Regions from separate parts of the Hydrogenophaga sp. GW456-12-10-14-TSB4 genome, predicted to be linked through region 2. Evidence: predicted binding sites of a transcription regulator. Region 2 holds the regulator's gene; the other holds the start of a gene.

Region 1 (11,139 bases), on a different contig from region 2:
TTTCTGAAACCCTGAACCACCGCTGGGTCTGGGACCACAAGACCACCTTCTCGCTGCTGTCCTGGATCACCATGGGCGTGCTGCTCTGGGGCCGCTGGCGCCTGGGCTGGCGCGGCCGTGTCGCCGTGCGCATGCTCTACGTGGCCGCCGGCTTCCTGCTGCTGGGCTACGCGGGCTCGCGCTTCGTGCTCGAAGTGATGCTGCAACGCGGCTGAGGCACTGACCATGAAATACCTGCTCGTCCTGGCCGTGGTGATGGTCGCGTTCTATATCTGGCGCAACAACCGCCTGAGCGACCGCGCCGAGGCCGCCCGCCAGGCGCCCCCGCCCAAGCCCCGCGCCAACGTCCCCACCATCATGGTGGCCTGCCAGCAGTGCGGCACGCACCTGCCCGAGAACGAGGCGGTGCGGGGCCAGCAGGGTGCCTATTGCAGCATCGAGCACCGGCGGCTGCGCGAAGGCGGTTCGGCGTGACGCCCATTCGCAGGAACGCCTGACATGGCCCGGGACGTCAGCTCACAGTTCGCCCCGTCCTGGTATTCCGCTTACGAGGGCAGCCATGCGCAGAGCCGCGAGCAGCGCATGCGCGCCTTCGTCCGGCTGTGGCGCGCCTTCATGCGCGCCCGGGTGTTCATTGCCACGGTGCTGCTCGCCCTGCAGGTGTTCATGCTGGTCTCGCAGACCGGCGGTCCCAACTGGCTGGTGGTGGTCTGCTCGGCGCACCTCTGCATCGCGCTGCTGACGCTGTACCTGTGGCGCCCGGCGGAACAGGCCGCCCCGATGCACATCCAGTGGCTGCTGACGATCGGCGTCGATGTGCTGGTGTTCGCGCTGCTGCAATCGTTCCAGGTCGGCAGCATCAACTACACCGCGCTGTTCGCCCTGCCGGTGCTGCTGGCCTCCATCCTGGGCTCGCTCACGCTGGCCCTGGCCGCCTCCGCCAGCGTCACGCTCTACCTGCTGGGCGAAGCGGCGCTGCACGCACCCCTGTTCAGCGAGCTGTCCACCGCTCGCTTCCTGCAGGCGGCCCTGACTGGCACCGGCTTCTTCCTGGTGGCGGTGCTGGCCAACCAGCTGGCGATCCGGCTGGCCCGCGAAGAAGCCCTCACCGCCAGCAGCCAGGCGGCCGCGCGCGCCCAGGCCCAGGTCAACGAACTGGTGATCGAAAGCCTGACCGTGGGTGTGCTGGTGGTGGACCCGCACGGCGTGGTGCGCAGCGCCAACCCGGCCGCCCAGGCCATGCTGCTCGGCCAGGTCTCGCCCCAGGCGGCCAAGCTGCTGCTGTCGGCCCGCTCCAGCTGGCAGCACCTGGCGCACCTGGTCAATGAGACCTTCGCCCGCGGCGAAGCCCTGGAGACCGAAACCACCATCGACAACGAGGACCGCCCGAGCCAGCGCCTGCACGCGCGCACCCGCCTCACGGCACAGAGCGGGCGCGGCGCCGGCCTGTGCGTGCTGTTCCTCGAAGACCTGCGCGAAGTCGAGGCGCGTGTGCGCACCGAGAAACTGGCCTCGATGGGCCGCATGTCGGCGGCCGTGGCGCACGAGATCCGCAACCCGCTCTCGGCCATCACGCAGGCCAATGCGCTGCTGGATGAGGAAGTGCAGGCGCCGGCCCAGAAGCGACTGACGCGCATGATCGAGCAGAACGCGCAGCGGCTCTCGCGCATCGTCGACGACATCCTCAACGTGGCACGTGCGCAGCCCAACCAGGACACCACCTCCGCTCCTTCCCTGCCGCTGGACCAGACCGTGCGGCAGATCGCCCACGAATGGGTGCGCCAGAGCAAGGCCGAGCGCATCCTGGGCGTGCATGCCCATGCGCCCGCGGCCTTCGTGGGCTTCGACCCGGAGCACCTGCGCCGCCTGCTCATCAACCTGCTGGACAACGCCCTGCGCCATGCCAGCGGCAAGCCCTCGTCGATCCGGCTCATCACCCAGCCCAGCGGCAGCGACCACATCCGTCTCTCGGTGTGGAGCGATGGCCAGGCGCTCGAAGCCAGCGTGATGCGCCACCTGTTCGAGCCCTTCTTCTCGTCCGAAAGCCGCTCCAGCGGCCTGGGTCTCTACATCTGCCGCGAGCTGTGCGAACGCTACGGCGCCCAGATCGCCTACCGGCGCACCCGCCTGGACCAGCGCGAAGGCAACGAGTTCTATGCCCTGATTCCCGCCGCCGGCCCGGCACCGGCGCATGAGCCGACGCAACAAAGCCTCGCCTACCCGGCGGTCGATTCGATCGCCACCCGGGCCGAACCCCACGGCCATCCGCTGTCGGGCGATACTCCCCTGGCCACCCGCTGAACACGACGACGATGGCTCCCCCGCCCCTTTCCGCCTCCGTGCTGGTCGTCGACGACGAGCCCGATCTGCGCACCCTGTACGAGCTCACGCTGCTGCGCGAAGGCCACGCGGTGGTGGCCGCACCGGACCTCACCCAGGCACGCGAATGGCTCGCCCAGCAACGCTTTGACGTGCTCATCTCCGACATGCGGCTGCCCGACGGGCTGGGCCTGGACCTGCTGCGCGAACTCGCGGACGCTCAGCGGCCCGAGAAATGCATCGTCATCACCGCGTACGGATCGGCCGAGAATGCGGTGGAGTCGCTCAAGGCCGGCGCTTTTGACTACCTCACCAAACCGGTGGACCTGAAACAGCTGCGCAGCGCGGTGACAGCGGCCTTGCAGAGCCAGCGCGGGTCCCCGGCGGCCGCGGCCAATGGCGCGATAGTGGCCACCGCCAACGGCAATGCCCAAGGCGACGCAACGCGCAAGCCCCCCGCCGCCTCCAGCGGCGTGCAGGCACTGCGCCGCATTGTGGGCAACTCGCCGAGCATCGGGCAGATCAAGTCGCGCATCGAGAAGGTGGCCTCCAGCATGGCCCCTGTGCTCATCCTGGGCGAATCCGGCACCGGCAAGGAACTGGTGGCGCGCGCGGTGCACGACTGCAGCCACCGCAGCGTGGGGCCCTTCGTGGCGGTCAACTGCGGCGCGATTCCCGAAAACCTGATCGAGGCCGAGTTCTTCGGTGCGCGCAAGGGCGCCTACACCGGCGCCACCACCGACCGCGAAGGCTACTTCCAGGCGGCACGGGGCGGCACCCTGTTCCTCGACGAAATCGGCGACCTGCCCCTGGCCATGCAGGCCAAGCTGCTGCGGGTGATCCAGGAACGCCGCGTGCGCGCGCTCGGCGGCGTGCAGGAAGAAGCCGTCGACGTGCGGCTGGTGAGCGCCACCCACCGCGACCTGAACGCGCTGGTGCAGTCGGGCCAGTTCCGCCAGGACCTGTTCTACCGGCTCAACGTCATCGGCCTGCGCTCGCCCGCCTTGCGGGAACGGCGCGAGGACCTGCCCTTGCTGGTGGAAGCGCTGCTGGCGCGGCTGTGCGCCGAATCCGGGCAGGATGTTCCAAGGGTTTCCGAGCGCGCCCTGGCCTGGCTGCAGGCGCGCGAGCTGCCGGGCAACGTGCGCGAGCTCGAAAACCTGCTGCAACGCGCCCTGGCCCTGAGCAGCGGCGAGGCGCTGGAACCGGAGGACTTCGGCGAGAGCGACGACGAGGAGATCCCCACCCAGCCTGACGCACTCTCGCCCGCCGACGGCCCCGGCGCGCCCATGACCCGTCCGCCCGAAGAGATCCCCGCCGACCTGCAGAGCTACCTCGACGAACAGGAGCGGCAGGTGTTGCTCAAGGCCTTGCGCGAATGCGATTTCAACCGCACCGCGGCCGCGGCCCGCCTGGGCCTGAACCTGCGGCAGATGCGCTACCGCATCCAGCGACTGGGCATCGCCATGCCGTCGGACGATGACGACACCCCCACCTGATTCCGCCGAGCGCGATGATCCCTGGCAAGGCGGCTGGCTGCGCACCGCGCGGCACAGCCCTTCGCCTAACTTCGGCCCGCGTCCTGGCGATGCCGAAATCGACCTGATCGTCATCCACTCCATCAGCCTGCCCCCGGGCGTGTACGGCGGCCCGGAGGTGGAACAGCTCTTCACCAACCGCCTGGACTGGGACGCGCACCCCTACTTCGAGCAGATCCGGGGCATGGAAGTGTCGTCGCACTTCTTCGTGCGCCGCGACGGCGAGGTGGTGCAGTTCGTCGACGCCGATGCGCGGGCGTGGCACGCCGGTGCGTCGTGCTGGCGCGGCCGCCACAACTGCAACGACGATTCCATCGGCATCGAACTCGAAGGCCTGGAAGGCGAGCGCTTCGAGGCCGCGCAATACACCGCCCTGGCCCGACTGTGCACTCAACTGGTGCGGCGTTATCCGGTGCGCCACATCGCGGGCCACGAACACATTGCACCCGGCCGCAAGCAGGACCCCGGACCCGGTTTCGACTGGTCGCGCCTGCAAGCCGACCTGCAATGGCCCGAAGGGTGTTTCCCGCAAGACACACTGGGACGCGGTGTCACCGACGACTGAGTCCGAGACACGAAAAAACCGCTTCGTTTCCAAGGGCTTGCAACGGCGCGGCCAGCAGGGACAAATCGCGCCGAAGCGCGCGCCGGCGCTGGCTTTGCGCTACCGTCCCCAGGCATGAGGCCCCATCGAAAGCCATTTTTTGCCTAACGAAAAATGCCCTGCGCACATTGCGGGGTGTTTTCTGGAAAACACTACCCGTAGTGGCTTGAATGGGACATGCACACCAGATATAGTGTTGCCTTGTGAGTCCCGTACCCTACCCCGCCCAGTATGGCCGTCGCCTGAACAATGCCCTTCAGGCGGCCGCGTCCATCACCTGCGGCCTGCGTTGATACCGGCACCCAAGCCACCAAGCTGCCATCGGACCACGCGCCCCCGATGCAGTTCACCCAACAACAAATGAAAGAGGAACCCATGCTGACCGCTTCTCCCATCACCACCCCGTCCCCCGCCTCGCTGAAGCCCACCGCCGGTACGCCGGCCGCGGCTCCGCTGGCCGCGAGCAGCTCGGTTTTCGCCAACTACCAGATCATCCGCCGCAACGGCGCCGTCGTGCCGTTCGAGCCCAGCAAGATCGCCGTCGCCATGATGAAGGCCTTCCTCGCGGTGCACGGCACCCAGGGCGCCGCATCGGCCAGCGTGCGTGAAACGGTGGACGGGCTGACGCAGAACGTCGCCCGCGCCCTGATGCGTTCGCGCCCGGGCGGCGGCACCTTCCACATCGAAGACGTGCAAGACCAGGTCGAGCTCGGCCTGATGCGCAGCGGCCACCACGAAGTCGCCCGTGCCTACGTGCTCTACCGCGAACGCCGCACGCAGGAACGCGCGCACCAGGTCGAAGTCGCTCACCCGACCGAACCCGTGCTGCACGTGATCGACGGCGGCGAGCGCGTGCCGCTGGACCTGCAGCGCCTGCAAGGCCTCATCGCCGCCGCCTGCAGCGGCCTGGGCAAGGACGTCAAGGCCGACCCCATCGTGGCCGAGACCAAGCGCAACCTGTACGACGGCGTGCCCATGGAAGAGGTCTACAAGGCCTCCATCCTGGCCGCGCGCACGCTGATCGAAAAAGACCCCGACTACACCTACGCCACCGCGCGTCTGCTGCTGCACACCATCGTCAAGGAAGTGATGGGCGAGGAAGTGCCGGCCGCCGAGATGGGCGCCCGCTACGCCGACAACTTCCCGCTGTTCATCAAGAAGGGCGTGGACAACGACCTGCTCGACGAAAAGCTGCTGCAGTTCGACCTGGCCCGCCTGGGCGCCGCGCTCAAGCCCGAGCGCGACCTGCAATTCGACTACCTCGGCCTGCAGACCCTGTACGACCGCTACTTCCTGCACGTGCGCAAGACGCGCATCGAGCTGCCCCAGTCCTTCTTCATGCGCGTGGCCATGGGCCTGTCGCTGGGCGAGATCGACCGCGAAGCCCGCGCCATCGAGTTCTACGAAGTGCTGTCCTCGTTCGACTTCATGTCGTCCACGCCCACGCTGTTCAACGCTGGCACCCTGCGCTCGCAGCTCTCCAGCTGCTACCTGACCACCGTGCCCGACGACCTCGACGGCATTTACGAGTCGATCAAGGAAAACGCGCTGCTCTCCAAATTCGCCGGCGGCCTGGGCAACGACTGGACGCGCGTGCGCGCCCTGGGCTCCCACATCAAGGGCACCAACGGTGAATCGCAAGGCGTGGTGCCTTTCCTGAAGGTCGTGAACGACACCGCCGTGGCCGTCAACCAGGGCGGCAAGCGCAAGGGCGCGGTCTGCACCTACCTGGAAACCTGGCACCTGGATATCGAAGAGTTCCTGGAACTGCGCAAGAACACCGGTGACGACCGCCGCCGCACGCACGACATGAACACGGCGAACTGGATTCCCGACCTGTTCATGAAGCGCGTGATGGAAAAGGGCGAATGGAGCCTGTTCTCGCCCAACAGCGTGCCCGACCTGCACGACCTGTTCGGCGCCGACTTCGAGAAGGCCTACGTGGCCTACGAAGAAAAGGCCGCGCGCGGCGAGATCAAGCCCTACCGCAAAGTGCCCGCCAGCGACCTGTGGCGCAAGATGCTCTCGATGCTGTTCGAGACCGGCCACCCCTGGATCACCTTCAAGGACGCCTGCAACGTGCGCAGCCCGCAGCAGCACGCCGGTGTGGTCCACAGCTCCAACCTGTGCACCGAGATCACGCTCAACACCAGCGACACCGAAACCGCCGTGTGCAACCTGGGCTCGGTCAACCTGCTCAACCACGTCAAGCGCGGTGACGACGGTGCCAAGACGCTCGACCACGAGAAGCTGCAGGCCACCATCAAGACGGCCATGCGCATGCTCGACAACGTGATCGACATCAACTACTACGCGGTGAAGAAGGCGCGCGACTCCAACATGCGCCACCGCCCGGTGGGTCTGGGCGTGATGGGCTTCCAGGACGCGCTGTACGAACTGCGCATCCCCTACGCCTCCAACGAAGCGGTGGATTTCGCCGACCGCTCGATGGAAGCCGTCTGCTACTACGCCTACTGGGCCTCGACCGAGCTCGCCCGCGAGCGCGGCCGATACGCCAGCTACCGCGGCTCGCTGTGGGACAAGGGCATCCTGCCGCCCGACACCCTGGACCTGCTGGCGCGCGAGCGCGGCGGTTATGTGGACGTGGACCGCTCCAGCAGCCTGGACTGGGAAGCGCTGCGCAAGAAGATCGCCGCCGACGGCATGCGCAACTCCAACTGCGTGGCCATCGCCCCGACCGCGACCATCTCCAACATCATCGGCGTGGACGCGTCCATCGAGCCCTGCTTCGGCAACCTCTCGGTCAAGTCCAACCTGTCGGGTGAGTTCACCGTCATCAACAGCTACCTGGTGAAGGATCTCAAGCGCCTGGGCCTGTGGGACGACGTGATGGTCATGGACCTCAAGCACTTCGACGGCTCGCTGCGCCCGATCGACCGCGTGCCGCAAGACGTGAAGGCGCTGTACGCCACGGCCTTCGAGGTCGAGCCGCTGTGGCTGGTGGAAGCCGCCGCACGCCGCCAGAAGTGGATCGACCAGGCGCAGAGCCTGAACATCTACATGGCCGGCGCATCGGGCAAGAAGCTCGACGACACCTACAAGCTCGCCTGGCTGCGCGGTCTCAAGACCACCTACTACCTGCGCACCACCTCGGCGACGCAGATCGAGAAGTCCACCGGTCGCACCGGCCAGCTCAACGCCGTCTCCGTCGGTGCCACCAGCGCGGCCCCCGTGGCCGCGCCGGTTGCCGACATCACGGCCGGTGTGGAACCCGCAACCGACATCAAGTTCTGCGCCATCGACGACCCGGGTTGCGAAGCGTGCCAGTGATTCCGGCCGACATGCGCGCAGGTGTTGCGGTGCTCATCGAATGCAATTCGATGCAACACCGCAACAAAAAATGTGCGCATCTCGCCTGATCACTTTGCATTTCATGCACACACTTTCATAATCCGAACATTGGAAACCTCTATGTTGACCTGGGACGATCACATCACGCCCTCATCGAAGCCAGCGAACAGCCCACTGCCCACCGGCACGTCGGGCCTGCAAGCCTCACTGTCCTCACCGTCCGGTGAGCGCGCGCCTCTCCCCTCCGCTTCGATCAACACCGCAGCCGCGCCGGCGGCCACCGCCGCGCGCCGCGTCAACGCGGCCGACAAGCGAATCATCAACGGCCAGACCGACGTCAACCAGCTGGTGCCGTTCAAATACAAGTGGGCCTGGGAAAAGTACCTCGCCACCTGCGCCAACCACTGGATGCCGCAGGAAGTGAACATGAGCCGCGACATCGCGCTCTGGAAAGACCCCAACGGCCTGACCGAAGACGAGCGCCGCATCGTCAAGCGCAACCTCGGTTTCTTCGTCACCGCCGACTCGCTGGCCGCGAACAACATCGTGCTGGGCACCTACCGCCACATCACCGCGCCCGAGTGCCGGCAGTTCCTGCTGCGCCAGGCGTTCGAGGAAGCGATCCACACGCACGCCTACCAGTACATCGTGGAGTCGCTCGGCCTGGACGAGTCCGAGATCTTCAACGCGTACAACGAAGTCCAGTCGATCCGCGACAAGGACGAGTTCCTGATCCCCTTCATCGAGGCGATCATGGACCCGAACTTCCACACCGGCACGCCCGAGACCGACCAGCGCCTGCTCAAGAGCCTGATCGTGTTCGCCTGCCTGATGGAGGGCCTGTTCTTCTACGTCGGCTTCACGCAGATCCTGGCGCTGGGCCGCCAGAACAAGATGACCGGTGCCGCCGAGCAGTACCAGTACATCCTGCGCGACGAATCCATGCACTGCAACTTCGGCATCGATCTGATCAATGCGATCAAGATGGAGAACCCGATGCTGTGGACCGGTGAGTTCAAGGCCGAGATCAAGGAGCTGTTCCTCAAGGCCGTCGAACTCGAGTACCGCTACGCCGAAGACACCATGCCGCGCGGCGTGCTCGGCATGAACGCCTCGATGTTCAAGGGCTATCTGCGTTACATTGCCAACCGCCGTGCCACGCAGATCGGCCTGGAGCCCCTGTTCCCGAACGAAGAGAACCCGTTCCCCTGGATGAGCGAGATGATCGACCTCAAGAAGGAACGCAATTTCTTCGAAACGCGAGTGATCGAATACCAAACCGGCGGGGCACTGTCCTGGGATTGATGCCCATTGCAGCCGGAGCCGCATTGCCCATACCGAACAACAACATGATTTCCGTTCAACCAAGACCCTGTCACCGTCGCGCAGACGTCGGAGACAGGGTTTTGTCACAGGATTCAAAACCTTGGAGCCAGCCGTGGATGCATCCACACGGCTCCAGGGCGTTGAATCACTTCACCGGCAACAAGGCTGGTTGAAGTGCTCTTTGCAACTTGATCAAGGAGAAAACAATGGCAACTGCAAAAAAAGCCCCGGCCAAGAAGGCCGCACCGGCTAAGAAGGCTCCGGCCAAGAAACCCGCTGCGAAGAAGGCAGCTCCGGCGAAGAAGGCTCCGGCCAAGAAGGTCGCGGCCAAGAAGCCCGCCGTGAAGAAGGTTGCGGCCAAGAAGGCAGCACCGGCGAAGAAGGTCGCTGCGAAGAAGGCAGCACCGGCGAAGAAGGTTGCGGCCAAGAAGGTCGTCGCCAAGAAGGCAGCACCGGCGAAGAAAGCCGCTGCCAAGAAAGCGCCGGCGAAGAAGGTTGTCGCCAAGAAAGCCGCACCCAAAAAGGTTGCAGCCAAAAAAGCGCCGGCCAAAAAAGCCGCTGTGAAAAAGGCCCCTGCGAAGAAGGCCCCTGCGAAAAAGGCAGCCCCAGCAAAAAAAGCTGAGCCGGCCAAGAAGCCGGCGGCCCCTGCTGCTCCTGCGGCGCAGACGAAGCTCAACCCTCAGGCTGCCTGGCCGTTCCCCACGTCCAGCAAGCCCTGAGATTCTCGTTGAGATGACCTGCAAGCCCGGCGCGAAAGCGCCGGGCTTTTTTCATGTCCGGCCCAGGCCTCAGAGCGTGTAGTTCTGGCCGCCTCGGCTGGCGATCTTCACCGCGCCCATGCGGTTGCCCAGTTCGGCGCAACGCTGGAGCGACCAGCCCTGCTCCAGACCGTGCAGCAGGGCCGCGCGGAACGCGTCGCCACAACCCGTCGGGTCCACCACCGTGGCCGCCGGAAGACCGGCCACCCGCACCTTGGCCGCACCGCCTTCCCAGACATCACAACCTTCGGCGCCCAGGGTCACGATGAGCCCGCGCACCTGCGCCGCGATGGCATCGAGCGTGAGGCCGGTGCGGTCGCACAGCATCTGGGCTTCGTAGTCGTTGAGCGTGACCCAGCTGGCCAGCTCGATGAACTGGCGCAGCTCCTCGCCGTTGAACATGGGCAGGCCCTGGCCCGGATCGAACACGAACGGCACGCCGGCGTCGTGCAGCTGGCGCGCGTGCGTGAGCATGGCATCGCGGCCATCGGGAGAAATGATGGCCACCGTGAGGTCGTCGCGCCGGGGCACCGGGTTGTCGTGAGCCGATGACATCGCGCCCGGGTGGAAGGCGGTGATCTGGTTGTTGTCGCGGTCGGTCATGATCATGGCCTGCGCGGTATAGCTGTCGGCCGAGGACGACACGTGGCGCGTGTCCACACCCAGCGCGCGCAGCCGATCCAGGTACTCGCTGCCGTCGTTGCCCAGCATCGCCAGCGGCACGGCGTCGGCGCCCAGCTGGCGCAGGCCGTAGGCGATGTTGCCCGCGCACCCGCCGTACTCGCGGCGCAGGCCCGGCACCAGGAACGACACGTTGAGAATGTGCAGCTGGCTCGGAAGGATCTGCTCGGCGAAGCGGCCCTCGAAGGTCATGATGGTGTCGAACGCGAGCGAGCCGCAAACCAGGATGGACATGAAGAATTTTCCAGATCAGGGGTAAAAAACCAGGGCGCGGTAGCCGGCCATGGGCGTGGCGTCACCCAGCACGAGTGACAGTCGAAAACTCACGTTGACCGAGCCATGCGCCGGTAGCAGCGCCGGCGCATCGGGCCATTCCTCAGGCAGGAACACGCGGCGCGCGATCACCTCGTCGCCAATGTCCGTGAGACTCAGTTCGAGTGCGGGCACGGCCAGCGCCATGGAGGCCGTGTTCTTGAGAACGAGGTCAAAGGAATAGAAATTGCCAATGCGGCGCACGAGCGAGGTGCTGTCGATGACGATGGCATCGATGCGGCGCACGGGCGCTACCGTGCAGCCCAGGGGCTCGCACACCCGCTGCAGG
Region 2 (11,139 bases):
TGCCCTGCTTGGTTGGCTCTTCGGGTGCCAGACCGCGCACCTGACCCAGGTTGGTCACATTCTTTGGCGACGGCGCCGAGTCGAAACTGCTGCCCGACTGGCCGATGAAGCGGTTGCCGGGCACGTCGGACTCATTGGCCGTGATGGTGGTGGCTTCGGTGAGGGCATTGAAGTCGGTCAGATCGCCCGAAAACGCAGGCGAGGTCGCGAAGGCGCTGGCCACACCGGGCAACTGGTCGGAGTCGTAGGAGACGTTGATGTCCGAGATCACCAGCATGTTGCCTCGCGCGCACATGGGGGCCTTGGCCGCGCTGGTCGATTCATAGGGATCGTCCCAGGTGGCGCTGGACCAGCCCACCTCGCCATCGACGGTGGTCGTGCCCATGTAGGCCGTGGTGGCGCTCTTCTTCCCGGCGAAGTAGCGCAGGGACTCGTACATCATTTCGCCGATGGGGTTGCCCCAGTCCGGGAACTCACCCACGTTGGGCGCGCGGGTCGTGACCCAGCCGCCGCGGTACTGCTGGCTGGTGTTGCCGTTGTTGTAGTCGCGGATGCGCAGGTTGTCGAAGGTCTTCACGATCGTGGCGTTGCTCGTGAACCGCCCGCTGGTGGCGTTGACCTCGTTCTTGAAAGAAGAGATCACCTTGCGAAGGCGCCCGCCGGCCACGCTGTTGTCGTAGCTGCCGCTGAGCAGGCCGAACAGCATGGCCTCGTTTTCGCCGTACTCGTGGAGCAGGCCGATGGGCTTGTACTGACCACCTGGGTAGAGCTTGCAGCCGCCCGTGTAACCCGTCTTGCAGGCTTCGACGCGCACGGCCCGGTCGGTGCGCGTGCCGCCGTGGGTGCCGTCCAGCACGGGGCGCTCCTTGGAGGCCCACTCCCAGACGCGTTTGGTGGAGTCGGTGACCACGGACAGCAAGGGCGGGAGGTCGCTGCAGGTGCTGAGCGTCGAGCAATTGGTGCTCGCGTTGGCCGTCAGGTTGCCGAAGAAGTGCCGGCGGCTCGACGAGGAGGGCTGGCTTAGCGGGGTGTAGTCGCTGATGAGGTAACCGTCCACCGCCAGGCTGGTGTACTCCTTGGCCCATGAGTGGGCGTCTTGCGGAATGTAGGCGCGCCGCAGAATGGTGCTGGTGGTGGTGTCCACTTCGCGCGTGCCGCCGTACAGCACCACCTTCATGGCGTCGATGCGGCTGGTGGTCACGTAGTTCAGCCAGTTGCCTGCCCACTGGCCGGGGCACTTGTAGTTGGCGGCCGCCGTGCCCGCCGGACTGAACAAGCCGGTGTTGCTGCTGCCGTTGTTGTGCGTGTAGCAGAGGGCCGAGTTGAACAGGCCGAAGTAGGTGATGCTGGGCTTGTAACGGACGTCGAGCACGCCATCGCCGTCGATGTCGCTGGCGTCGTTGTAGGCTTCGTAGAAGAAGCGGTGGTCCTTGCCGGCCACCAGCATGATGAGCGGGCTGACGCTCTGCTGGACCGAGAGCGGGACGTTGGGGATGACCAGGGCGTGCGAGGCAATGGCAAAGGCACCGGCGAGTCCGACCATGGCCCATCGAAGTGTGGCGGCGATGTATTTGAGTGCGCTCATGGAGATTTCCTTACGTCCCTGGATATTGGATGTGTGGCGTCATTCCACGGCATACAGTGACTGGACCATGGCCTGTGCCCGGCCGTCCCCGCCCGCGCGGGCCGTGATGCGGTAGCGTCTGCACACGGGCGCCTCGGTGGGGTCCAGGCTGCAGGGAAAACTGCTGCCCAGGAACTCGACAAAGTACTGGGGGGTGATCGCCAAAGTACCTGCACCCACGGGAGCGGCATCGGCCCAGCCGTTGAACTCGGTGTCCATCCAGCGAGGCGTGGCTTCCCCCGGGGGCGGAGGCGGGCAGGTGCGCACCACAAAAATGCCCGACGTGAAGTTGGCGCAGGCCTCTCCCACCAAGGGTTCCGGCTTGACTTGATCAATGCTGCTTTCGGCCTGCCTCAGTGCGGCTTCGGCCGCCTGAAAGGTCAAGGTGCGGTCGTACGTGTACGCCACCATCTTTTCTTCCTGGAAGATCATGCGCACGCCGGCCAGTCCCAGCAAGGACATGATGACGACCATGATCAGCGCGACGATCAGCGCCACGCCGGTCTGGCGAGGCGGAGGAGAGACTGGAATCGTTTTTGGCATGTCAGAAATCCCTGTTGCGCAAGGACGCGACCACGATCAGCTCGCGCTGAATGGGTTGTCCATCGGATCCGACGGCCTCGGCGCTGCTCAGGCTCAGCGTCAGGCGGGTGGCCACCACGTCGGCGGCGGTGCTCGTCCAGCCCGTATTGAAATTGGCGTGCGAGGCCGGCACCCACTCGGTCGCCAGTCCGTTGGCAATGTCCCGGTTGCGGGTGAGGTAGTCGATCTGCAGGTTGTTCACGCCGGGCGACATTTCTTCCCGCACAGTCACCACCAGCCCGTCGGCATTCAGCGCCATGCGGGCACGGTAAAGGGAGCGGCCGCCCTGGGGGTTGATGCCGACATACCAGAACGCGGGGTCCCAGCGCGCCACGGTGGCGTCCGGGTCGAACGTCTTGGCCACCGCGCCCGCGCATTGCGGCAGGACATTGCCCAGCGCGCTGGAGCAGTTGAGCGCCGCGGCACCGTACTGGATGGTGGGCGGGACCTCGGATACGGTCTGGATCTGGAACAGAGCGCTGCTGCGCCCGTCGCACACCATGACCACCTGGGCGTCGGTGAAAGCGGTCGGCGACGAAAACGAAAAGCTCGTACCGCCGACGTCATGGGCCGTGATCTGGCGGAAGGAGAGTTCATCGCCGGCCGGGCGCAGAACCATGATGGCGTCCGTTCCCGCGACCCGGTCGCCCAGTGCCGCACCAAAGCCCGCAATATCGATGCTGTCCTGGTCACCGTCGAACCCGCGCAGCATGCCGGCATCGGTGCTGGCCCACCAGGCGACGTTGGGTGAGCCGGCCGTGCGCAGGACATTGGCCGTCAAGCGCGTGCCGCAGGGCACCATCCCTGCTTCGCGGATCTCACGGGCCATGATTTCGAAGGAAAACCGCGCGCCCTCCTGCATGTGCGCGAGGTTCTCATTGACGCGCAGCGTCTGCCGCGTCGTGACCACCACGCTGATCACGCCGCCGATCAGCACCAGGCCCAGCGTCATGGCCACCAGCAGTTCGACCAGGGTGAAGCCGCGCGTGCGGCTCTTCATCGGCGGTCGGCCATGGCGGTGCGAAAGAAACGTCATGGGATGTGACATGGGGTGCTTCAAACTCGCGAGGCGATGACAAATGTCTGATTGGCCAGCCCGCCGCTGAGGCTGTCATCCCAGCGGATCTGGACCGTACAGGCAAAGTCAGCATCGCAGGCGATGCTGACGCAGGTGGTGTTGTCGTCGGCGCGACCGATGTTCCGCTTGACGGCGGTCAGCCAGTCCCTGCGGGAAGTTTCGGCCAGCGTGGCGCCGTTGAAGGCCAGGGGGTTGCAGATGAAGTTGGCCCCGGTGTTGTAGGCGCCGCCCCGGGCGCTTTCGCGGTCCACCCGCATGACATCGAGAGCGTAGTGGCTCAGCATGACGACCTGCGCACGCTGTCCACTGCTGATGTTGCCCTTCACGGCGCGGGACTGCAAGGCCGCCATGCCGAGCAGACCCAGGCTCAGGATCAGCACGGCGACGAGCACTTCGATCAGCGAGGCGCCGCGGAGGTGGCGGGGACCATGGGGAAGGCGTGTGCGTTTTTTCATGTCGGATCAAGGGGAGGGGCAGTCGTCGGCCACGCCCGCAGGGCGCGTCACACTGATTTGACCGGTCAATGTCACCACGATGTCGCGGGCGCGGGTGTTGTTCGTGAGTGAGTTGGCGGTGGTGCAAACGCGCAGGGTGCCCGTCTGAACGGCGCCGCCCATGAGCCTGGGCCGACCGTCCGCCGCGAACGACACGTAGTTCGCCACGGCGGCGTTGCCGCCGATGGTCGTGCCCCCCGGGATGGCCGTGATACGGCTCAGGATCGCTTCGCCGTCCTCCACCTGGGCATCGAAATTGATGCGCGTCGTGTCCTGGAACACGATCCATCCTCGATCCCAGCCGACGTCGGCAGCGATGCTGCACTGGGCTCCGTTGGTGCTTTTGCACACGGTGACCCGCGCACCCGTGCGGATGGCCTGGGCGCGCGCCTGCTGCAGCGTTCCCAGCAGTTCATTGCTGGCGGAGGTCAGCCGGCTCGATGCGGTCATGCCCTGGAAATTCGGTGCGGCGATCGCCAGCAGGATGGCGAGCATGGCAATGCTGATCATCAGCTCGGTCAGCGTGACGCCGCGATGTCGCGCGCTTGGCGAACAGGGTGCACAGGGGCGGACATTTTCCATCGCGCCAGTCTGCCTGTTACAGCTGCTAACGACCTTCGGGAGCCGATGAATGCCGGGTACCTTGCGACAAGCGGGAAGCCGTTTCTGGCCCCCCGTGCTTTCAAGCACGTTCAGCGGCGGACTTCGTCCACCAGGGCTCTGAATTCGTCGATGTCCTCGAAGCTTCGATACACGCTGGCAAACCGGATGTAGGCGACCTTGTCGAGCTTTTTCAGCTCTCTCATCACCATCTCGCCCAGGCGGGCAGCGGGCACTTCCCGGGCGCCCAGGTTCAGCAGCTTTTCCTCGATGCGCTCGATCGCAGAGTCCACCTGCTCGGTGCTGACCGGCCGCTTGCGAAGCGCCAGGACGAACGAGGCGCGCAGTTTGGCGGGCACGTAGTCCATCCGGCGGCCGTCCTTCTTGACGACGGCCGGAAAGCTCACTTCCGGCCGCTCGTAGGTGGTGAACCGCTTCTCGCAGTGGCCGCACTGGCGGCGGCGGCGGATGAAGTCCGCGTCTTCCGAGACGCGGGTCTCCACCACCTGGGTTTCAAGATGACCGCAGAACGGGCATTTCATGCGCAGGGCGTTCCCGTTGTGCGGCCTGGGGTCATCACTTGTAGACCGGGAAGCGGGCGGTCAAGGCATTCACCTTGGCGCGCACGGCCTCGATGTTGGCCGGGTCGCGCGGATTGTCCAGCACGTCGGCGATCAGGTTGGCGGTCAGGCGAGCCTCCTCGTCCTTGAAGCCGCGGGTGGTCATGGCTGGCGTGCCGATGCGCACGCCGCTGGTGACCATGGGCTTTTCCGGGTCGTTCGGGATGGCGTTCTTGTTGATCGTCATGTGCGCGCTGCCCAGCACCGCTTCGGCTTCCTTGCCGGTGATGCCTTTGGCGCGCAGGTCAACCAGCATCACATGGCTTTCCGTGCGGCCGCTGATGATGCGCAGGCCGCGCGACGTCAGTGTTTCGGCGACGATGCTGGCATTTGTCAGCACTTGTTGCTGATAGGCTGTGAATTCGGGCGAAAGCGCTTCCTTGAAGGCGACGGCTTTGGCGGCGATCACGTGCATCAGCGGGCCGCCTTGCAGGCCTGGGAAGATCGCGCTGTTGATGGCCTTCTCGTGCTGGGCTTTCATCAGGATGATGCCGCCGCGCGGGCCGCGCAGGCTCTTGTGGGTGGTGGAGGTCACCACGTCGGCGTGGGGCACCGGGTTGGGATAGACACCAGCGGCGATCAGGCCGGCGTAGTGGGCCATGTCCACCATGAAGATGGCGCCGACGTCCTTGGCCACCTTGGCGAAGCGCTCGAAATCGATGCGCAGGCTGTAGGCCGAGGCGCCCGCGATGATCAGCTTGGGCTTGGTCTCGTGCGCCTTGCGCTCCATGGCGTCGTAGTCGATCTCTTCCTTGTCGTTGAGCCCGTAGGACACCACGTTGAACCACTTGCCGCTCATGTTGAGCGCCATGCCGTGGGTCAGGTGGCCGCCTTCGGCCAGGCTCATGCCCATGATGGTGTCGCCGGGCTTGAGGAAAGCGAGAAAGACGGCCTCGTTGGCTGAGGCGCCGCAGTGCGGCTGCACGTTGGCGGCTTCGGCGCCGAAGAGCTGTTTGACCCGGTCGATCGCCAGCTGCTCGGCCACGTCCACGTACTCGCAGCCACCGTAGTAGCGCTTGCCAGGGTAGCCCTCGGCGTATTTGTTGGTGAGCTGCGTGCCTTGCGCGGCCATCACGGCTGGCGAGGCGTAGTTCTCGCTGGCGATCAGCTCGATGTGGTGTTCCTGGCGCGCGTTTTCGGCCTGGATGGCGGCAAACAGTTCAGGGTCGGTTTGCTGGATGAGGATGTTGCGGTCGTACATGGCAGTCCTTCAAGACGTGGAACCTTGCGCGGTGACAAGGGCTGCCCAGGCGAACGGCTGAACACCCGAACCCTTGGGGCCGAGCGGTACGCTTCCCAGTGGTTGTCCCTGAAGACGATCACAGATCGGGCAGGGGGGCCACGTCAGCGGCAACCTCCGGCAGAAGATGCCGGGGCGCTCGCCTATCGCCAGTTGCGTACCCGGCTAGTTTAGCCGAGGACGGCGGGCGTTTGCCGATCAGGACCGGCTGAGGGCTGCGCCGGGTGGCAGCGCGTTGGGTGCGGCCGGGCCTTCTGCCTCGATTTCGGCAGCCGGAGGTGCGGCAGGCGCCGGTGCGGCCGGCGCCACCACGGTGGTCGGGCGCGCCTGCGGGACATAGCGCTGCATGGGCTTGCCCAGCGCCACGCTCTGGATGCGCATGTGTTCGGCCATCACCTTGTCGATGTACCAGTTGCCGTCCGTGGTGACCGCGCCGACGTACAGCCGCAAGCCGCCTTCGACCGAGCCGGCCCGCTTGACCGCGTCCTGCAGCACACGCGCGCCCACACGAAGGTTGGACACCGGATCGAACGCGGCCAGTTGCCCGCCGAAGTCGTTGTACTTGTCGGTGTGAACGCGGGTCAGCACCTGCATCAGGCCCTGCGCGCCCACCGGGCTCTGCGCAAACGGGTTGAAGCGGGACTCGATCGCCATCACGGCCAGGATGAGCGTGGGGTCGAGTTTGGCTTTTTCGCCGACCTCGAAGGCCTCCGCCACCAGCGCGCTCAGGGGCTCGGGCGCCACGCGGTACTTGCGGCTGAGCCAGTAGGTCACATTGGCCTGCTGCTTGGGCAGGTCGCCGGGTTGAGCGGCGGTCACGCGGTCGACCGCGCTGGGCTCGGCGGCGTACACCGCATCGACGCTGGCGGCTTCCTGGCGCTCCAGCAGCCAGCCGAGCAGTTGCTCTTCCGCGCTGGCGCGCAGGTCCGCACGGGCACTCAGGGTGATCAGTGCCACGGCCGCCAGGGTGCCCAGCAGGGCCAGGCTGTTGTGGGTGATGTCGAAGAAGCCCTGGTAGGCGTCGCCAACAGCGGTTTTGAGGGATGCCACGGCACCTGAGGTGCTCTTGGGTGGCGTTGCGTGGTGCGCGTTCATGTCATCGCTCCTTTCTGCGCCGACCTCGCTCGTGGGAGCTGGGTCGACTGGATTGGTCGCCATCGATAGCCCGATCCTGGAAGGGAGGGGCGGCCGAGTTGGCCGGGGATAGACGGTTCGGGTTTACCCTCCGGCGGGCAAAGCTGGCGCATCCTATGGATTTATTAATATCAAGTCAATGTTTATGAATTGAATTAAGCCTACTTTTGGGTATAAACAAGTGTGAACAGATGTAAACAAAAGGGCTTTGCTAGCGGAAAGCCCTGGGTCTGCAAGGCTTGTGGATCGATGCGCCGTCGATGACCGTTTGTCGGGTCCCGGCCACCTTTCATGTTCCAAAACGGGATTTTGGGGCCGCTGAATGGCCGGTTCGGGCGTGATTGAAAATCTGCATGGCCAATGCCCGATGCGCTCTTGATCGAGCGCGGCAACGGGAGTAACCTGCAGTGGCCTGTCTGAAGACTGGCATTTGCTGACGACGCGGTGAACCGCAAGTCAGCTCCCAACGGGAGCAATCTGTTGCTTCCAGGCTGGAGAGACAACCAAACTCCCTCCGCCAAAACCGACGGCAAGAGCATTTGGCCCGCCGTCAACCCCGGCAGGCCCTGCTTGCCGGGGTTTCTTGTTTTTTGGGGCTCTATATATGTGTGCGCTGCCGTGTCCCCACAGTTCGACGACACTCGTGGGATGAGTGGACGAGCGAACGCACGATGAACAGCTTTTTTTCCAGGTGGACCCAAGGTCGGTGGGCTCGGCGTCTGATGCTGGCCTTGTTGGGGCTTCTCCTGCTCTGGCTGGTGACCTGGCTGGGTGTACCGCCTTTGCTGAAATGGCAGCTGGCCCAACAAGCCACGGCCAAGCTGGGGCGCCAGGTGACGGTGGAGCGGGTCGATTTCCGCCCCTGGTCGCTGGAAATGTCCATTGAGGGGCTGCGGGTGGCCAATGCCGCCGGCGATGGCGAGCAGTTTTCGCTGGGTCGCGTCTATGTGGATGCCGAGTTGCAATCGCTGTTCCGGCTCGCGCCGGTGCTCGACGCCCTGGTGCTGGAGCATCCCCGGTTGCAGTTGCGCCACCTGGGGGAAGGGCGTTACGACGTGGACGATGTCTTGCAGCGCCTGCGCCCGAAGGAGGATGAACCCCCGTCCGATCCAGCCCAGTTTGCGCTTTTCAACCTCAAGTTGTCCGACGGCGAGCTGGTGTTCGTGGACGACAGCGTGGGGGTCACCCACCAGTTGAGCGGGTTGACGGTCGGCGTGCCCTTCCTGAGCAACCTGCCTTCGCGGCGGGATGTGGTGACCCAGCCCCACCTGGCTTTCGTGCTCAATGGGAGTGCCTTCGACTCCAGCGCCAGCACCACACCGTTCGCCCAGACGCGGGACACCGACGCCAGCGTGGACATTCCCGAGCTCGACCTGGCGCCCTACCTGCCTTACTGGCCGGCGGCCTGGCCCGTCAAGCCCGAGGCCGGCTCTCTGCAACTGGGGCTCAAGCTCGCGTTCGAGCAGCAGGAGACGCCGCGTCTTTCTCTCTCGGGTACCGTGGCGCTCGCGGGCCTGCGCATGGTCGAGCGAACCGGGCCGTCAACCACGGCCGAGCTGCTGGCCTGGGAGCGCCTGGGCGTGACGCTCAACCGGGTGGAGCCGCTGGCTGGGCAGGTGGACCTGGCCGCGGTTGAATTGAAGTCGCCCACGGTGTCGATCTCGCGCGATGCGTCGGGGCTGTTGAACCTGCAGCGCGTGGCGCAGGCCTGGGCCGACAAGGCCTCGCCCGCCGCAGCACCCACCGCATCTGCGGCGCCCAAGGCACCCGCTCCCGCCTGGGCGGTGAGTGTGGCCAGGCTGAGTCTCGACGGCGGCACGGTGCGTTGGCGCGATGCATCCACCGCGCCAGCCGCGCAACTGGCGCTGGACGCCTTGAGCGTGCAAGCCCAGTCGCTGAGCTGGCCGGTGCGGGCGCCGGTGCCCTTCGAGGTGTCCGCGCGGCTGGGCCAGACGCCAATGACGCTCAAGGGCTCTGCCACCGACGCCGAGGCCAAGGCGCAGGTTTCGGTGGGCGAACTTCCCTTGTCGACGTTCGGGCCGTACGTCGCCGGCGTGCTGACGCACGAGCTCGACGGGCGGCTCGCTGCCGACCTCGATGTGGAATGGCGGGCGGCCAAGGCCGGCCAGCCCATGGGACTGCTGGTCAACGCGTCCCGGGTTGAGTTGAGCGAGGCCCGCTTGGGGACGATTCGCCAGCCGCAGGCCAGTCTGCGCAGCCTCCAGGTGCAGGACGTTCGATTGGACCTCGCGGGCAGCACCGTGACCGTGGGCAAGGTCGCTCTCGACCGGCCTCAGGTGCGCGCGCAACGCGACAAGGCCGGGCGCTGGATGGTGGATGGCTGGATGAAAGCCTCGGGCGATGCCCCGCAGGCGAAGCCTGCAGAGCCGTCACCGTGGCAGGTGACGCTGGCCGATGTGCAGATCGACGGGGGGACTGTCGCCCTCGAAGACCTGGCCTTGGCCCGGCCCGTCAGGCTCGACGTGAATCAGATCCGGCTGCAGGTCAAGAACCTCCAGCCCCTGGCGAGCAGCCAGCCCGACATGCCGCTCTCGCTGCAGTTGCGCATGGGCGCGGCGCGCGGCAACCGCGCTGAGCCTGGCCGGCTCGCACTCGACGGCACACTGCGCCTGCCGGGCAAGACGGAGCGCGACGCCGACAGTCTGCGCACCCAGTTGAAGGTGCAGGCCGACAAGCTGCCGCTGCACGCGCTGGAGCCGTATTTCGGTGACCGCCTGAATCTGGACCTGCTGCGCGCGGACACCAGCTACCGTGGCACGGTCGAGGCGGCATTGCCCTCGGCAGGTTTGCGGTTGGCGGTCGCCGGCAACGTGGGGCTGGACGATTTCGCCGCCAACACGCTGTCGCCCGCCGAAGAGCTGCTGGCCTGGAAGTCGCTGCAGGTGCGAGGCCTGCGCCTCGCCATGGCGCCCGGCCAAGTCACCCGGGTGGCGGTGCAGGAGACCGTGCTCAGCGACTACTTCGCCCGCGTGATCATCGACGACACGGGGCGCATCAACCTGCAAGGCCTCGTGAAACACGAAGGTGAGGGCCCGACACCGACGGGTGCTGCAGCGCCGGCGACGACCCCCGCGGCGGTGCCTTCGCCACCCAGTGCCAGCGCCGTGCCCGACCCGGACATCCGTTTCGGGCCGATCAGCCTGGTCAATGGCCGCGTGCTGTTCTCCGACCGCTTCATCAAGCCCAACTATTCCGCGAACCTCAGCGAACTCACCGGCAGCCTGAGCGCGTTCGCCAGCGTGCCGCCGGGCGGCGCGCCACAGATGGCCGACCTGACATTGCGCGGGCGCGCCGAGGGCACGGCAGCGCTGGAGATCGATGGCAAGCTCAATCCGCTGGCCCAGCCGCTGGCGCTGGACATCCGGGCGCTGGTGCGCAACCTGGAGCTGCCGCCGCTCTCACCCTACACCGTGAAGTACGCCGGCTACGGCATCGAGCGCGGCAAGCTGAGCATGGATGTGGCCTACAAGATCGAGCCCAATGGGCAGCTGACGGCCAGCAACCAGATCATCCTCAACCAGCTCAGTTTCGGTGATCGCGTGGCCGGAAGCGAGGCGCCCAACCTGCCGGTGAAGCTGGCCGTGGCCCTGCTGGCCGACCGCAACGGCGTCATCGACATCAACCTGCCCGTGAGCGGCTCGCTCAACGACCCGCAGTTCAAGCTGGCGCCCCTGATCTTCCGGCTGATCTTCAACCTGATCGGCAAAGCCATCACCTCGCCGTTTTCCCTGATCGCCGGGGCGCTC

What was found. The regulator NrdR, encoded in region 2, represses ribonucleotide reductase genes. The targets are predictions, from matches to a motif close to CACNANATNTNGTG.
Region 1: a site for NrdR is predicted at 4,644-4,657, ahead of AC07ZS_RS16140 (ribonucleoside-diphosphate reductase subunit alpha). Genes of this name have one in related genera too.

What each region holds. Positions count from the first base shown of each region.
Region 1 is NZ_JBWKZH010000031.1:15,234-26,372, forward strand. Features, by position in the region: gene AC07ZS_RS16115 (cytochrome C assembly family protein) at 1-215, shown strand, start outside; gene AC07ZS_RS16120 (PP0621 family protein) at 226-474, shown strand; gene AC07ZS_RS16125 (sensor histidine kinase) at 499-2,301, shown strand; gene AC07ZS_RS16130 (sigma-54-dependent transcriptional regulator) at 2,313-3,818, shown strand; gene ampD (1,6-anhydro-N-acetylmuramyl-L-alanine amidase AmpD) at 3,799-4,422, shown strand; gene AC07ZS_RS16140 (ribonucleoside-diphosphate reductase subunit alpha) at 4,837-7,752, shown strand; gene AC07ZS_RS16145 (ribonucleotide-diphosphate reductase subunit beta) at 7,894-9,078, shown strand; gene AC07ZS_RS16150 (histone H1-like DNA-binding protein) at 9,306-9,818, shown strand; gene AC07ZS_RS16155 (carbohydrate kinase family protein) at 9,888-10,772, opposite strand; gene AC07ZS_RS16160 (DUF3426 domain-containing protein) at 10,788-11,139, opposite strand, start outside.
Region 2 is NZ_JBWKZH010000011.1:77,002-88,140, reverse strand. Features, by position in the region: gene AC07ZS_RS08350 (pilus assembly protein) at 1-1,585, opposite strand, end outside; gene AC07ZS_RS08345 (pilus assembly PilX family protein) at 1,625-2,122, opposite strand; gene AC07ZS_RS08340 (prepilin-type N-terminal cleavage/methylation domain-containing protein) at 2,169-3,206, opposite strand; gene pilV (type IV pilus modification protein PilV) at 3,263-3,739, opposite strand; gene AC07ZS_RS08330 (GspH/FimT family pseudopilin) at 3,746-4,360, opposite strand; gene nrdR (transcriptional regulator NrdR) at 4,471-4,920, opposite strand; gene glyA (serine hydroxymethyltransferase) at 4,955-6,199, opposite strand; gene AC07ZS_RS08315 (transglycosylase SLT domain-containing protein) at 6,437-7,333, opposite strand; gene AC07ZS_RS08310 (DUF748 domain-containing protein) at 8,044-11,139, shown strand, end outside.